One region of the Micromonospora sp. NPDC049114 genome, then DNA from elsewhere that is predicted to be linked to it. Evidence: riboswitches for the same ligand, from Rfam matches in the RefSeq annotation. Region 1 holds a riboswitch; the other holds the start of a gene.
The links. A riboswitch is a leader RNA that binds a small molecule or an ion and turns the genes downstream of it on or off. The one in region 1 is predicted to bind cobalamin.

Region 1 (8,058 bases):
TGGACCTATCGCGGAACGGTCATGCCCCGCCAGGGCGCGAGCTTCACCAACCACCCCGGAGTCATCGACTTCAACGGCGGCTCGTACTTCTTCTACCACAACGGAGCGTTGCCCGGTGGCGGTGGTTACACCCGTTCGGTGGCCGTGGAGAAGTTCACCTACAACACCAACGGCACCATCCCGACGATCAACATGACCACGACGGGCGCCCCCCAGATCGGCACCCTGAACCCGTACGTGCGGCAGGAGGCCGAGACCATTGCCTGGGGCTCCGGCATCGAGACCGAGCCGGCCGGCGAGGGTGGGATGAACGTCGGGTTCATCGAGAACGGGGACTACATCAAGGTCAAGGGCGTGGGCTTCGGTACGGGCGCGACGTCCTTCTCCGCCCGCGTCGCCTCGGCCACGTCCGGTGGCACCATCGAACTGCGCCTCGGTAGCCCCACCGGCACCCGGGTGGGCAGCTGCGCGGTGCCGGGCACCGGCGGGTGGCAGACCTGGCAGACCGTCTCCTGCCCGGTCAGCGGCGCCACCGGGACCCAGGACCTGTACCTGCGCTTCACCGGCGGCAGCGGCAACCTGTTCAACATCAACTGGTGGCAGTTCCAGGCCAGCGGCACCACGACGCCCAGCCCGACCCCGACGCCGACGCCCACTGCGACCCCCACCCCGACGCCCACCCCGACGCCCACTCCGACCCTCACCCCGACACCGACGGTCCCGGCCGGGGAGTCCTGCGCGGTGACCAACACCGTGGTCAACACGTGGCAGGGCGGATTCGAAGGACGACTGACGGTCACCAACTCCGGGGCCTCGTCGCTCAACGGGTGGCGGGTCACCTTCACCCTCCCCAGTGGGCAGACGGTGTCCCAGGCCTGGAACGGCACCGTCACCCAGACGGGCAACCAGGTGACCGTCGCGAACGCCGCCTACAACGGGCAGCTCGCGCCGGGAACGTCCACCACCGCGGGCTACCTCAGCACGAGCGCCACCACGAGTCCTCCCACCATCACCCCGACCTGCTCGCCCGCCTGAGGGTCACCCACCCCCAAGAACACCCCCACCCCGTCCCCACCCCGCCCGCCGCCGACGTTGATCATGAATGTGGTGCCCCTGATACGCCGATAGGGGAGCAGCACATTCCTGGTCGACGGGGTGGGGAGGGGGTGGGGTGGGGGTCCTAGAAGTCGTCGTCGAAGGCCACCGTCCCGGTCACCCCCACCTGGTACGCCGACACCCGCCGCTCGAAGAAGTTGGACAGCTCCTGGACGTCCTGCAACTCCATGAAGGCGAAGGGGTTGGCCGACCCGTAGTGCGGGGCGATACCGAGCTGGACGAGACGACGGTCGGCGACGTGCTGGAGATACTCCCGCATGTCCGCCAGGGTCAGACCGGGCACGCCCTGACCCACCAGGTCCTCGGCGAACTGGACCTCACACTCGACGGCCTCGGTGAGCATCTGGCGGACCTGGTCGGCGAGGTCGTCGTCGAACAGGTCGGGCTCCTCGGCCCGCACGGTGTCCACCACGTCGAACGCGAACGCCATGTGCATCGACTCGTCGCGGAAGACCCAGTTCGTGCCGGAGGCCAGGCCGTGCAGCAGGCCGCGGGAGCGCAGGAAGTAGACGTACGCGAACGCGCCGTAGAAGAACAATCCCTCGATGCAGGCGGCGAAGCAGATGAGGTTGAGCAGGAACGCGCGCCGGTCGTCCCGGGTCCGCAGCTCGCGCAACTCGCCCAACGAGTCGATCCAGCGGAAGCAGAACTCGGCCTTGCGGCGGATCGAGGGGATGTTCTCGATGGCGGCGAAGGCGGCGAACCGTTCGGTCTCGTCGGGCACGTACGTGTCGAGCAGGTTGAGGTAGAACTGGACGTGCACGGCCTCCTCGAACAGCTGCCGCGACAGGTAGAGGCGGCCTTCCGGACTGTTGACGTGCTGGTACAGGTTGAGCACGAGGTTGTTGGCGACGATCGTGTCGCCGGTGGCGAAGAACGCGACGAGCCGGCTGACCAGGTGCCGCTCGGCCGGCGACAGCCGGTCCAGGTCGGCGAGGTCGGCGTGCAGGTCGACCTCCTCGACAGTCCAGGTGTTGCGGATGGCGGCGCGGAACCGGTCGAAGAAGTGCGGGTAGCGCATCGGGCGCAGAGTGAGATCCATCCCGGGGTCGAGCAGCATGTGCGTGGTCCTCGTGTCGGCGGTGGTGTCGGCGATCGGGTCGGCGGTGGTCACTGGCAGGCCTCGCACGACTCGGGGTTCTCCAGCGAGCACGCCAGCGCCTCCGCGTCGACGGCAACTGGTGCGACAGCGCTGACGGTGGCCTGCTGGATGCGCGTGGCGGGGCGGGAGCGCAGGTAGTAGGTGGTCTTGAGCCCGGCCTTCCAGGCGTACAGGTACATCGAGGAGAGCTTGCCGATGGTGGGCGAGGCCAGGAACAGGTTCAGCGACTGGGACTGGTCGATGAACGGGGCGCGGGCGGCGGCCAGGTCGATCAACGCCCGCTGCGGCAGCTCCCACGCGGTGCGGAACAGCTCCCGCACGTCGGCCGGGAGTTCCGCGAGGTCCTGCACCGACCCCTCCGCGCGCCGGATCGCCGAGCGGATCTGCTCGGTCCACAGACCACGTGCCTTCAGCTCGCGGACCAGGGCCGTGTTGACCTGAAGGAACTCCCCGGACAGGGTCTCGCGCTTGAACAGGTTGGACACCTGCGGTTCGACGCACTCGTAACAACCGGCGATCGAGGCGATCGTCGCGGTCGGCGCGACCGCCACCAGCAGCGAGTTGCGCAGCCCGTACTCACCGACCCGCTGGCGCAGCGCGGCCCACCGCGCGGTCTGCGTACCCTCGACGCCCCACAGGTCGGGCTGGAGCTGGCCCCGCGCGGCCCGGGTCTGCGCGTACGCCGGATGCGCGCCGACCTCGCGCGCCAGGTCGGCGGAGGTCTCCAGCGCGGTCAGGTACAGCTCCTCGCTGATCCGGGTGGACAGCTCCCGCGCGGCAGGCGAGTCGAACGGCAGCCGCAGCGCGAAGAACACGTCCTGCAGGCCCATCAGCCCGAGCCCCACCGGCCGCCACCGGGGGTTGCTCGCCGCCGCCTGCGGTGTCGGGTAGTAGTTGATGTCGATGACCCGGTCGAGGAACGTCACCGCCGTCCGGACGGTGGCGCGCAGTCGCGGCCAGTCGATGCCGTTCTCGGTCAGGTGGGCGGCGACGTTCACCGAGCCGAGGTTGCACACCGCGGTCTCGCCGTCGCTGGACACCTCGACGATCTCGGTGCACAGGTTGGACAGGTGCACCACGTTGCCCGACTCGGCCGTCTGGTTGCACAGCCGGTTGGCCGCGTCCTTGAAGGTCATCCACCCGTTGCCGGTCTGCGCCAGGGTGCGCATCATCTTCCCGTACAGCTCCCGCGCCGGCACCTGCCGCACGTAGCGGCCCTGCGCCTCGGCCGCCCGGTACGCGGCGTCGAACCGCTCCCCCCACAGGTCGGGCAGCTCGGGAACCTCGTTCGGGTCGAACAGCGACCACACCTCGTCGGCCTCGACACGGCGCATGAACTCGTCCGGGATCCAGTTGGCGAGGTTCAGGTTGTGCGTACGCCGGGCGTCCTCGCCGGTGTTGTCCCGCAGTTGCAGGAACTCCTCGACGTCCGGGTGCCACGGCTCCAGGTAGACGCAGGCCGCGCCCTTGCGCCGGCCACCCTGGTTGACCGCGGCGACGCTCGCGTCAAGGGTGCGCAGCCACGGCACGATCCCGTTGGACTGCCCGTTCGTGCCGCGGATCAGCGCGCCCCGGGACCGGACCCGGGAGTACGCGATGCCGATGCCACCGGCGAACTTGGACAGGCTCGCGACCTGGGCGTAGCGCTGGTAGATCGAGTCCAGCTCGTCGCGCGGCGAGTCGACGAGGTAGCACGACGACATCTGCGTGTGCCGGGTGCCCGAGTTGAACAGCGTCGGTGAGCTGGGCAGATAGGCCAGGCTGGACATCAGCCGGTAGAAGTCCACGGCCTCGTCCGGCGTACGGGACAGACCGCAGGCCACGCGCAGCAGCCAGTACTGCGGGGTCTCCAGCACCAACCGGGTGGTGGGGTGGCGCAGCAGGTACCTGTCGTAGACCGTGCGCAGGCCGAAGTACTCGAACCTCCGGTCGCCGTCCCGGTCGATGGCGTCGTCGAACGTTCCCGCGTGCGCGGCGACGAAGGCGGCGGTCTCATCCCCGATCAGCCCCTGCGCGTGGCCGGTCCGGATCGCCGCGCTGAACGAGGTGACGCCCTGTCGGCGTACCTCCCGGTCGATGTGGCCGGCCAGCAGCCGGGCGGCGAGGCGCGAGTACTGCGGCTCCGTACCGATCATCTCGGCCGCGGTCTGGATGGTCAGCCGGTCCCGCTCGGCCGTCGTCGCGCCGTCGTACAGGCCGCTGACCGTGCGGGTCGCCACCCGCAGCGGGTCGACGTCGGGCAGGTCGTCGGCCCAGCGCTCGACCTCGGCGACGAGCGTGCGCACGTCCACCGCCTCGCGGGCGCCGTCGCGTTCGCGGACCTGCGTCGGCGTACCCCGGCGGGCCGTGCCGCCGCCGGTCGCGGCTACCTCGGTAACTGTCACCACTCACTCCTCGCGAGCTTGAGACCTGACGGCCCTCGGCACGGGGAGACCGACACCAGCGGACGCCACGCCTCAGCGGGCGCGGATCCGAAAGGCGTCGGCCGTCCCACGCGGCCTCGGACCACCGCCCACCCGGATGCGGGTACGCGGCGCGCTGGCAGGTCTTCGGACTCGCGGGCACGACCGGTGTTCACCCGGTCCCCTACTGGCCGTCGCTTCCCAGGCCAAGTGGCGGCCCAGTGCTGATGACGGCTGTCGTTCCCACTCACCGCTGCGGGGCAGTCCCGGAATTCCACCGGGTTCCCTCTTGCCTCGGCCACCCTGGGATGAGTGGCCGAACCAGCTGCGGTCGACACCATATATAGGGGCGACTGGGTTTGTCACACCCCACATGTCGGGTCCGGGCGTGTCGCGGTCGTCGGTGACGGTCCTCGTCGATCCGGTCGGCGACGGCGGGCGCGCGAGCATCGGGCGGCGTCGCATTCGGACCTCGCCGCCGGCTTGACCGAGGAGAACCGGCACCGATACGGTCAACCCACTATCTGCGGCGACGCGAGGGAAGCCGGTGAGAATCCGGCGCGGTCGCGCCACTGTGAGCGGTCCCCGACTACGGGGCCGCGAGCCAGGACGCTCGGTCGTCCGCAGCCTTGCGATGGGGACGCGTCATCCCCGAGGAGGTTCGTGCACGCATGTCCAGTTCCACGTCCAGCCAGCCGCTGGTGCACCCCGCTGCCCCGACCCGTCTCCTGTGGACGGTCCTGGCCACCGTCGCCGTGCTCAGCCTGCTGGCCTATCTCGTCGCCTTCGACCAGGGTGCCGTCTCGCGCAGCGGGATGTACCTGCACGAGCTGATGCACGACGGCCGGCACCTGCTCGGTGTCCCGTGCCACTGACCGGCACCGGCACCGCACCCACGTTCGTCACGGTTCTCCTGCGCGGGCTGCTCGCCGGCCTGGTGGCCGGCCTGCTCGCCGGAACGTTCGCCTACGTCGTCGGCGAACCCCACGTCGAGGCGGCCATCGCCATCGAGGAGGCGGCGACACACGCCGACCCCGCCACCGGTGGGCACCAGCACGACGAGGACGCCCTGGTCAGCAGGAACGGCCAGCGCGGCGGGCTGTTCCTGGCCACCGCCCTCTTCGGCGCCGCGATGGGTGGCCTGCTGGCCACCGCGTACGTCCTGCTGAACCGGCGGCGGCGCACGGTGGACGACGGGTGGTCCGGGCTGCTGCTGGCCGGCGGCGCGCTGCTCGGGGCGGTGATCGTGCCGTTCGTCAAGTACCCGCCGAACCCTCCGGCGGTCGGCGACCCGGCCACCATCGACCAGCGCACGGTCACCTACCTGCTGCTGGTGGTCCTCGGCCTGGTGGCGGTCTGGTCCGGTTCGCTGGGTTACCGGGCGGTCGGCGAGCAGGCGCCGGTGTGGCTGCGCGCCGCGGCGGCCGTCGGCGGTTTCCTGCTGGTCACCGGCGTGGCCTACCTGGTGCTGCCGTCGTTCCAGGAGGTCCCGGGCGACTTTCCCGCCACGCTGCTGTGGAGCTTCCGGCTCGCCTCCCTCGGCACCCAGGTGGTGCTGTGGACCGGGATCGGCCTGCTCTTCGCCGCACTGATGCACCGGCAGCGCGCGGTCACCGACGCACGACTGGCCGGGTGAACCCCACCAGCCTGCGGCTGGTCGCCCACGGTCACACCGCCGCACTGCGGCGGGCCCGGTTCGGCGGGGACGACGCACTGGACGAGGGCGGCCGCAACGCCGCCCTCGCCCTGTCTCCCGGTGTGCTGGGTCGGCGGGCGCCGTCGGACGACACCGACGCCTGCCTGTCCAGCCCCGCGGCGGCGGCCGTCCAGACCGCGTACGCCCTCGGCCTCGTGCCCGCCGTGGAGACGGCGCTGGCCGACTGCGACTACGGCGACTGGACCGGCCGGTCGCTGCAGGAGATCGCCGGCGCGCAGCCCGACGCCCTGCGCGAGTGGCTGTCCACCCCGGACGCCGCGCCGCACGGGGGCGAATCCGTCGCCGCCGTGCACGAGCGCGTCGGCCGGTGGCTGGACGGACAGCGCGGCCTCGGCCGACGGGTCACGGCCGTCACCCACCCGCTCGTGATCCGGGTCGCGGTCGTACACGCCCTGGGACTGCCGCTGGTGACGTACCGGCAGTTGGACGTCGAGCCGTTGGCGATCGTCCGGCTCACCGGCCAGGGCCAACGGTGGCAGCTCCGGCTGAGCGCGCCCCCGGCACCGTGACCGGCTGACGAGGGTCGGCCACGGCCCCTGTAGAGCTGCCCCAGATGTGGGGCGGCATCGACGGACCCGGGCCCGACGGGATCGGATCGTTGGTCACTGCCCGGCGCCGGCACTGACCGTCAGCGCCGGCGTCGCCGGAGGATCGTGGCCGTCGGCGGCGCATGGACGCCGGCGGGCGGCGCGGCGCCGGCGGCCGGCACGGCGGCGGCGGGCGGCGGGCGGCGGGCGGCGGGCGGACAACGGCATTGACGTCCAGCGGGAGGCAATGCCGGGCGCTGGGTTGCAACAGGGCGTCAGAGCCGGACAGCGGTGGGGTCTGGGCGACCGGCAGGCGCATAGGCCGGTGAGCGACATACCGCAGAGGTATAAATATGACTCTGAGGTATGTGCCTCACGGGCGACAGGGCCTCACCGGCCGCGCGGAGCGACAAGCCACGAAAGGCCGTCAGCCGAGCGGGCGGACCCGGAACGGGTGTCGGGCGGGCCGTGGAGCACGGCCCGCCCGACTGGTGTCGTTCCCTGCTTACTTCGGGGCGGTGACCGTGAACGGTTGGGACACCGCCGTCTTCGACGTGACGCCGGACAGCGTCACGCTTGTCACGCCCGGCTGCGCCGAATCCGGAACGGTGACGATCGCGCCGGAGACCACGCCGTCGCCGTTCGCACGCACCGTGCCGACCACACGACCCTCGCCGACACGAACCGAGATCGCCTCGTTCGGCGCGAACCCGGAACCGTCGACCGTGATCGACGTACCGCGTGGTCCGGACGTCGTGGGCAGCGACACCCGCGGCTCGTAGGCCGGGCCCGCCGGGCGCGCGGTCACCTGGACGGTGGCCGTCGCCGGCGTACCCGAGGAGGCGCCGGTGGCGCTGACGGCGTACCGGCCCGGTGCCGTGTCCCCCGACGTCGCGACGGAGGCGCGGACCGTGCCCGTCGCGGACGCCGAGACCGTCACGCTCCGCGTCGTGCCGGCGGCCAGAACCACAGTCACCCGCTCGCCGGCGGCGAACCCGCTGCCGTCGACCGTGACCGTTTCACCGGCGGCGACCTGCTGCGTGCCGGACACCGCGAGCGTCGGTTGCGGCCCGGCACGCCGGACGGTGACGGCGAAGGTGGCCGTGCTGCTCGACAGCGTGTCCCACGCCGTGACGTGCACCGTGTAGGTGCCCTCCCGCACGTAGGTGTGCTGGCCGCTCAGCGCGCCGTCCG
Region 2 (8,058 bases), on a different contig from region 1:
TCATCCGCTGCCGGGCGCCCATCGACCCACTGGCGTCCACCACGAACAGCACGAGGTTGCCCTCCCGCCCCTCCCGGACCGCCTCCCGCACGTCGTCCGGGCGCAGTCGCAGCGGGCCGGTCACCCTCCCCCGGGCCGCCTGGTGGGGCGCGGCGGCGCGAATCGTGGCCGGCAGGTGCAGCGCGCCGACCCGAGCGGCCGGCACCCGGGCGCCGGTGGTGCGTCCCCGCCCGGTGCGGGCGCGCGACCGCCGCCCGGGCACGCCGTCACCGACGCCGGGCGCGGTGAGCAACCGGGCCCGCAGGCCACCCTGGGGTACGGCCACCGGCTGACCCTGCCCACCGGAGCCCCGCTGCCGGGTCGGATCGTCGTCGCCGACCTGCGCCCCCGCGCTCCGACGGCGCCCGCCCGGGTCGTCGGTGGGGGGCCATCCGTCGTCCCGCCCGTTCGGCGACTCGGCGCGTCCGTCCGGGCCGGCGTCGGCACCTGCCCTCGCGCGCTCGGCCGCGCCGGATGCAGCCTGGTCAACGGGTTTGCCGCCGCCGTCGGCACCGCTCCGCGGGTCGCCGCCGTCCAGGCCGCGACTGTCGGAGCTGCCGTCGTCCGGGCCGCCGTGCCCGCCGGAGCCACCGCCGTCGGGGTCCGGCCCCTCGGGACGCGGTCCGGCGGGGCCACCGTCGTGCGGGCCGTCCTCGTCGTCCGGCTCGTCGGGGTGGGCGTCCTGGGCGCGCTGCAACGCCTCGTCGAGGCGCTTCTCATCCAGGCCCGGCGTGTCGAACGGATCACGGCGGCGGCGGTGCGGCAGGGCGAGGCGGGCAGCGACCCGTACGTCGTCGATGGTGACCCGGTCCCGGCCGTGCCAGGCGGCGTGGGCGAGAGCGGCACGGGCGGTGACGATGTCGGCGCGCATACCGTCCACGTCGAAGGCGGCGCACACCTCGGCGATCTGCCGCAGCGCGGCGTCCGGAAGGCGTACCCCGGGAAGCCGGCGGCGGGCGGCGGCCACCTGGGCGGCGACCTGGGCGTCCGCGTCGGCCCACCGGGCGGCGAAGCCCGCCGGGTCGGCGTCGGCGGCGAGCCGGCGACGCACCACCTCGACCCGCACCTCCGGATCGCGGCTGGCACCCACCTCGACGGTCAGCCCGAAGCGGTCCAGCAGCTGCGGGCGCAGCTCCCCCTCCTCCGGGTTCATGGTGCCGACCAGCAGGAAACGGGCCGCGTGGCTGACCGACACACCCTCGCGCTCGACGTGGCTGCGGCCCATCGCCGCCGCGTCGAGCAGCAGGTCGACGAGGTGGTCGTGCAGCAGGTTGACCTCGTCGACGTAGAGGACGCCCCGGTGCGCGGCGGCGAGCAGGCCCGGTTCGAAGGCGCGTACGCCCGCACCGAGGGCCTTCTCCAGGTCGAGCGAGCCGACGACCCGGTCCTCGGCGGCGCCGACCGGCAGCTCCACGAGACGGGCCGGACGGGTCTCGGCGGTGGCGTCGGCCGGGTGCGGCCCGTCCGGGCAGCCCGGGTCGGGATCGGCGGGATCGCAGCCGAAGCGGCAGCCGGCGACGCGGAGCACCGGGGGCAGCAGCGCGGCGAGCGCCCGCACGGCGGTGGACTTGGCGGTGCCCTTCTCGCCGCGCACGAGGACCCCGCCGATCGCCGGGGAGACAGCGTTGAGCAGCAGCGCCAACCGCATGTCTGCCATGCCGAGCACCGCGCTGAACGGGTACGTGATCACTGGGCCCTCTTTCGTTCGCGACTGCGGGGCTCGCAAAACCGGCTCACTCCTCGCGCTCACTGGGCCTTCCTTCGTTCGCGACTGCGGGGCTCGCAAAACCGGCTCACTCCTCGCGCTCACACCCGGTCCTCCAGGTCGCCCTCACTGGTTAGGTACGTGTCGCGGAGTCGGTCCAGGGTGGCCGGCTCCGGCTTGGCCCACAGCCCCCGGTCGGCGGCCTCCAGCAACCGCTCGGTGATGCCACGCAGCGCCCACGGGTTGGACCGCTCCAGGAACTCCCGGGTCGTGTCGTCGAACAGGTACGCGGCGGCCAGGTGCTCGTACATCCAGTCGTCGACCACGCCGGCCGTGGCGTCGTAGCCGAAGAGGTAGTCCACTGTGGCCGCCAGCTCGAACGCACCCTTGTAGCCGTGCCGGCGCATCGCGGCGATCCACTTCGGGTTGACCACCCGGGCCCGGAACACCCGCCGGGTCTCCTCGCCCAGCGTGCGGGTGCGCACGTCGTGCGGCATCGCCGAGTCACCCACGTACGCCGCCGGTGACGTGCCGGTGAGGTGACGGACCATCGCCACCATCCCGCCGTGGTACTGGAAGTAGTCGTCCGAGTCGACGATGTCGTGCTCGCGGGTGTCCTGGTTCTTCACCGCCACCGCGATCCGGGCGAAGGAGCGTTCCATGTCGGCGCGCGCCTCCCGCCCGTCCAGGCCCCGGCCGTACGCGTAGCCGCCCCACACCGCGTACACCTCGGCCAGGTCGGCGTCGCTGCGCCACGTCCGGGCGTCGATCAGGGGCAGCAGGCCCGCGCCGTACGCCCCGGGCTTGGAGCCGAAGATCCGGGCGGTGGCCCGGCGCTCGTCACCGTGCTCGGCCAGGTCGGCGGCGACGTGCGCCCGCAGGTAGTTCTCCTCGTCCGGCTCGTCGAGCGCGGCGACCCGCCGCACGGCGTCGTCGAGCAGCGCCACGACGTGCGGGAACGCGTCGCGGAAGAAGCCGGAGATGCGCACTGTCACGTCGACGCGGGGCCGGCCCAGTTCGGCGGTCGGCACCACCTCGACGCCGGTGACCCGCCGGGACCGCTCGTCCCACACCGGACGGCAGCCCAGCAGCGCGAGCACCTCGGCGATGTCGTCGCCCTGGGTGCGCATGGCGCTGGTGCCCCACACGGTCAACCCCACCGAGCGGGGGTACGCGCCGGTGTCGGCGAGGTGCCGGGCCAGCAGCGAGTCGGCGAGGGCCACCCCGACGTCCCAGGCGTTGCGGCTGGGGATGGCCTTCGGGTCGACGGAGTAGAAGTTGCGGCCGGTGGGCAGCACGTTGACCAGGCCCCGGGTCGGTGAACCGGACGGGCCGGGCGGCACGAACCGCCCGTCCAGCGCCCCGAGGGTGTTCCTCAGCTCGTCGGTGGTGCGCGCCAGCCGGGGCACCAGTTCGGTGGCCGCGAACCGCAGCACCGCGGCGGCGTCCGGGATGGGTTGGCCGGTCACCTCCGCGACCACCGCGCCGACCGCGTCCACGGCCCAGTCCAGGGTCTCCATGCCGACGACCAGCCGCCGGGCGAGCGCCTCGATCAGGTCGACGGCGTCGGCGGCCGTGCCGGCGGGCCCGTCCACCGCGTCGGTCAGCGCCGTGGGCACCGCGATCCGCTGTCCGGGCGACGCGAGCAGCTCCTGCTCGTCGAGGCCGTACGCGGCGGCGAGCGCCTGCCGCAGGCCGGGCAGGGCGTGGGCGCCGCCCCAGATCTGCGGGGCGCGTAGGACGGCGAGCACCAGGTTGACCCGGGGTTCGCCGGTCGGCGCGTCGGCGAGGATGTGCAGCCCGTCGCGGATCTGCACGTCCTTGACCTCGCAGAGGTACCCGTCGAGGTGCAGCACGAAGTCGTCGAAGTCGTCGGCGTCGGGCATCGCCTCGGCGTGCAGGTCGTGGTGCAGTTCGGCGGCGCGCACCAGGTCCCAGATCTGGGCCCGCACGGTGGGCACCTTGGCCGGGTCGAGGGCCTGCACGGTTGCGTACTCGTCGAGCAGTTGTTCCAGCTTGGCCAGGTCGCCGTAGGTCTCGGCGCGGGCCATCGGCGGCACCAGATGGTCGATCACCACGGCGTGCGCGCGGCGCTTGGCCTGGGTGCCCTCGCCGGGGTCGTTGACGATGAACGGGTAGACCAGCGGCAGGTCACCGAGGACCGCGTCGGGGGCGCAGTCGGCGGCCAGGCCGAGGCCCTTGCCGGGCAGCCACTCCAGGGTGCCGTGCTTGCCCAGGTGCACCACGGCGTCCGCGCCGAACCCGCCGTCCGCGACGGGCGTGGCAAGCCAGCGGTACGCGGCCAGGTAGTGGTGGCTGGGCGGCAGGTCCGGGTCGTGGTAGATGGCGATCGGGTTCTCCCCGAAGCCGCGCGGCGGCTGGATGAGCAGCACCACGTTGCCGAAGCGCAGTCCGGCGAGCACGATGTCGCCGCCGTCGGTGTACAACTCGCCGGGCGGCTCACCCCAGTGCTCCCGCATCCGCTCGCGCAGCCCGGCCGGCACCTGATCGAACCACCGCCGGTAGGTCTCGCCGGGCACCCGCGCCTCGGCGGCGGCCAACTGCTCCGGGGTGAGCCACTCCACGTCGTGCCCGCCCGCGGCGATCAGGGCGTGGATCAGCGCGTCGCCGTCGTCGGGCGGCGGCGCGTCCCCAAGGTGGTAACCCGCCTCGGCCAGCGCGGCGAGCAGTCGGACCGCCGAGACGGGGGTGTCCAGCCCGACGGCGTTGCCGACCCGGGAGTGCTTGGTGGGGTACGAGCTGAGCACCACGGCGACCCGCTTGTCCGCGTTGGGCACGTACCGCAGCCGGGCGTGACGCACCGCGATGCCGGCCACCCGGGCGGCCCGCTCCGGGTCGGCGGCGTAGACCGAGAGGCCGTCCGCGTCGATGCGCTTGAACGAGAACGGCACGGTGACGATCCGGCCGTCGAACTCGGGGATGGCCACCTGCATCGCCGCGTCCAACGGGGACAGCCCGGCGTCGCTGGCGGCCCACTGCTCCCGGGTGCTGGTCAGGCAGAGTGCCTGGATGACTGGCACGTCCAGGGCGGCGAGCGCGCCGACGTCCCACGCGTCCTCGTCACCGCCCCCGGACGCGTCGGCGGCGACCGCGCCGCCGGCCGCGAGCACGGTGACCAGCAGCGCGTCACAGCTGGCGAACAGCCCGAGCGGGCCCGCGCCCGTGGTCAGGCCCCGCAGCGAGCCGCAGAAGATCGGCAGCGGGTTGCCGCCGGCCTCCCGCACGGCCTCGGCCAGGACGTCGACGAAGGCGGTGTTGCCGGCGAGGGCGTGCGCCCGGTAGAAGACGATCCCCACTGTGGGCCGCCGCGGGTCCATCGGGTGGTCGCCGTGGACGCCGTACGCCGGGGTGGGCGCGGGCGGGGCGAACCCCTCGCCGGTGAGCAACACGGTGTCGCAGAGGAACCGGGCCAGGTGTCCGAGGTTGTCCGGCCCGCCCTCCACAAGGTAGGCGAGGGCCTGGGTGACCACTCCGGACGGCACGGTGGAGACCGCCATCAGCTCCGCGTCGGGCACCGCCTCCCCGCCGAGCACGACAGTCGGCACGCCGCCGGCGAGGACCGCGGCGAGGCCGTCCGGCCACGCCTGCCGACCCCCGAGCAGGCGTACGACGGCGAGGTCGACGCCGTCGAGCAGGGCGGGCACCTCGTCGGCCGCCACCCGCGCCGGGTTGGCGAGCCGGTAGTCGGCGTCACTGGCGCGGGCGGCCAGCAGGTCGGTGTCGGCGGTGGAGAGCAGCAGAACGCGCACGGCAGGCTCCGGAGGGTAACGTCGGCACGCTCGTGAGAGCGGCCTGGCGACGTGGGATGGGCGCAGGGTTCAGCGGACGCCGCGATCCGGCCGGCTCAGCGGCCTGCGGCCGGGAGCGACGGGCGGGGCGGTCCGGAACTCAGCGGTGAACGGAGTCGATGCCGATCGCGGCGACGGCACGGCCGCGGTGCGCAAGACGGCAGCAGCCGTCGATGATGATGGAGACGCCAAGCGTCATCGGGTCCTCCTCGGGTGTCCACGCCCTGGGGTACGTCCCGACGGCCGAAGTATCCTGGCTTCCGGATCGACGCTCTCCCCCGGCCTTCCAACCGCAGACACACGGCCGTGACTCACGAGGGGGGATCGCTCCCCGGTGACAGTGGCGGGACCGCGTCGGATTCGCACCGACTTCCTTCACTGCCGTCAGGCCGCGAATGCTGCCACACCGGTCGGCTGCCGGTCAACGCCACCCCTGCGCACGCCAACGGCCACGATTAATCGACATATTGCGATCAGAGGTGTTGCCGGCGAGGTTCACCGCTCGGGCCGACGGTGGCGGGGTCGACGAGTCAGAGACAGCCAGCCGAGAAAACGCGCGTGCATCTCGACGAGGTCGGGATGACCGCCCAGGTTGAACTGGTCCTGGATCGCCTCGTTCATGCAGGACGCCAGATAGAGGGCAAGCGCGAGGGAATGACCGTAGAACTCCCCGACGAGGTCGAGTTGCGCCCGAGAGCACGGCCACGGGGCGGCACAGTTGCGGCACAGCCAAGCGGGTCGCATCGGCAAGTGCGGGCGGCACGGAAGTCTCACCCCCTGACCATGCTGGCCGTAGCCGTCGCATCCCATCACGGCGGGTGGTTCCTCGACGGATACTTTTCATCCTTCCTCCGGATGTCGCCACGGCAGTTCACTTCGGCCGCTGGTTACAGTGACCCTCGTCCCACACGGGAAGGGAGCCACCGTGCCCGTCCGAACGACTGGACCCTTCACCGTTCCCCAGTCACTCTGGGACAGCGCGGACCTGCTCGACGCGTTGGCCGCCCGGGACATCGCTCAGGTGTTCCGGCTCGTGCAGCATGCCACCGGAGCGAGCCAGACCACTCTGGGTAGCGCCACCGGCCTCAGCCAGGCTCAGGTCAGCGAGATCACCAGCGGCGCCCGACGGGTCAGCAGCATTGACGTCCTGACCCGTATCTGCGCCGGCCTGTCCATGCCCCGGCACGCTCAGATGACACTCCTTCTGGGCGAGCATCAATCGGCCTCCGCAATACACGACGTCGATGAACGACAATTCGACATGACTGTTCCGGGCCGGTATGCCGATGTTGCCGCGATCTTCGCCAGCCGGTCGGACTTCACCGCCGAACTTCCTCCGCACGTCCTCTTCGACAATGCCAGGGACATCCGGGCGGCCGGCCTGTCACTCAACATCATCTGCCAGCAGTACGCCGACACTCAGCTCCTGAGGTTCCTCGACGGTGGCGGTCACCTCCGCTGCCTCTTCCTCGACCCCGGGGGCGAGGCGATCAGACGGCAGGAGCGCGAGGACGACTATCCGCAGGGGCATCTCAGCGCGCTCACCGACCTCAACATTCAGAACCTGACGCGCCGGATCCGCACCCAGCTCACGTCGGGCGCGCGTGACCGTCTCGCCGTGCGCGTGTACGACGAGTCGATCCGTGCCAACGTCCTCCTGATCGACGACCGGCTCTGCGTCGTCCAGCACTATCTGCCGCGAATGCGCGGCGTCGATTGCCCGACGATGGTGATCGAACGCACCGTGCACACCTCCGGCCTGTACGCGGTATTCGACGGGATCTTCACCTCGCTCTGGGAGCGCAGCAGCCAGCCATGAATGACTACGTCGATCTCCTTCCGCTCGCACACGAGGCCATCGATCTGGCGCATGGCCTTATGCGGACCGTCCAGCCTGGTGCTCTCACCTTCAAGGACGACCGTGACATGGCCTCCGAGTTGGACTACACCATCGAGCGAGAGGTTCGCGAGCTCCTGGCCGCGAAGGCACCCGACATCGGGTTCCTCGGCGAGGAGTACGGCACCAGTGGTAACACCAGCACACTCACGTGGACCTTCGACCCGGTGGACGGGACCGTCAATTTCATCCACGGCTCACCGCTGTGCGGAATCTCGCTCGGTCTCGTCCAAAGCGTCCGATCCGTCCTCGGCGTCATCGACCTGCCGTTCCTCGGCACCCGCTACCACGCCGTTGAGGGACATGGCGCGTACGCCAACGGCGACCGCATCCGCGCCAGCCGAGTCAGCGACCTGAAGGACGCCGTCGTCGCCATCGGCGACTACGCCGTCGGTGCCGACGCCAGCCGGAAGAACGCCGATCGACTCGCCATTACCGAGGAACTCACCCGGCACGTTCAGCGAGTACGCATGCACGGCTCCGCCGCGATCGACCTCGCGTGGTTGGCCCAGGGCAGGATCGACGCGTTCATCATGCTCAACAACAAGCCCTGGGACACCGCCGCCGGTGTAGTGATCGCTCAGGAGGCTGGCGCTCAGGTGGTCGAC

Region 2: another riboswitch for cobalamin. It lies ahead of cobN (cobaltochelatase subunit CobN); the one in region 1 lies ahead of AB0B39_RS18275 (ribonucleoside-diphosphate reductase subunit alpha).

Annotation. Positions count from the first base shown of each region.
Region 1 is NZ_JBEZEA010000005.1:320,805-328,862, reverse strand. Features, by position in the region: gene AB0B39_RS18285 (family 43 glycosylhydrolase) at 1-1,035, shown strand, start outside; gene AB0B39_RS18280 (ribonucleotide-diphosphate reductase subunit beta) at 1,181-2,176, opposite strand; gene AB0B39_RS18275 (ribonucleoside-diphosphate reductase subunit alpha) at 2,227-4,602, opposite strand; cobalamin riboswitch at 4,741-4,961, opposite strand; cobalamin riboswitch at 5,160-5,233, shown strand; gene AB0B39_RS18270 (CbtB domain-containing protein) at 5,292-5,495, shown strand; gene AB0B39_RS18265 (CbtA family protein) at 5,486-6,256, shown strand; gene AB0B39_RS18260 (histidine phosphatase family protein) at 6,253-6,846, shown strand; gene AB0B39_RS18255 (GH92 family glycosyl hydrolase) at 7,370-8,058, opposite strand, start outside.
Region 2 is NZ_JBEZEA010000002.1:151,412-159,469, forward strand. Features, by position in the region: gene AB0B39_RS08365 (VWA domain-containing protein) at 1-1,696, opposite strand, end outside; gene cobN (cobaltochelatase subunit CobN) at 1,846-5,514, opposite strand; cobalamin riboswitch at 5,800-5,929, opposite strand; gene AB0B39_RS08375 (hypothetical protein) at 6,049-6,174, opposite strand; gene AB0B39_RS08380 (DUF5919 domain-containing protein) at 6,479-7,372, shown strand; gene AB0B39_RS08385 (inositol monophosphatase family protein) at 7,369-8,058, shown strand, end outside.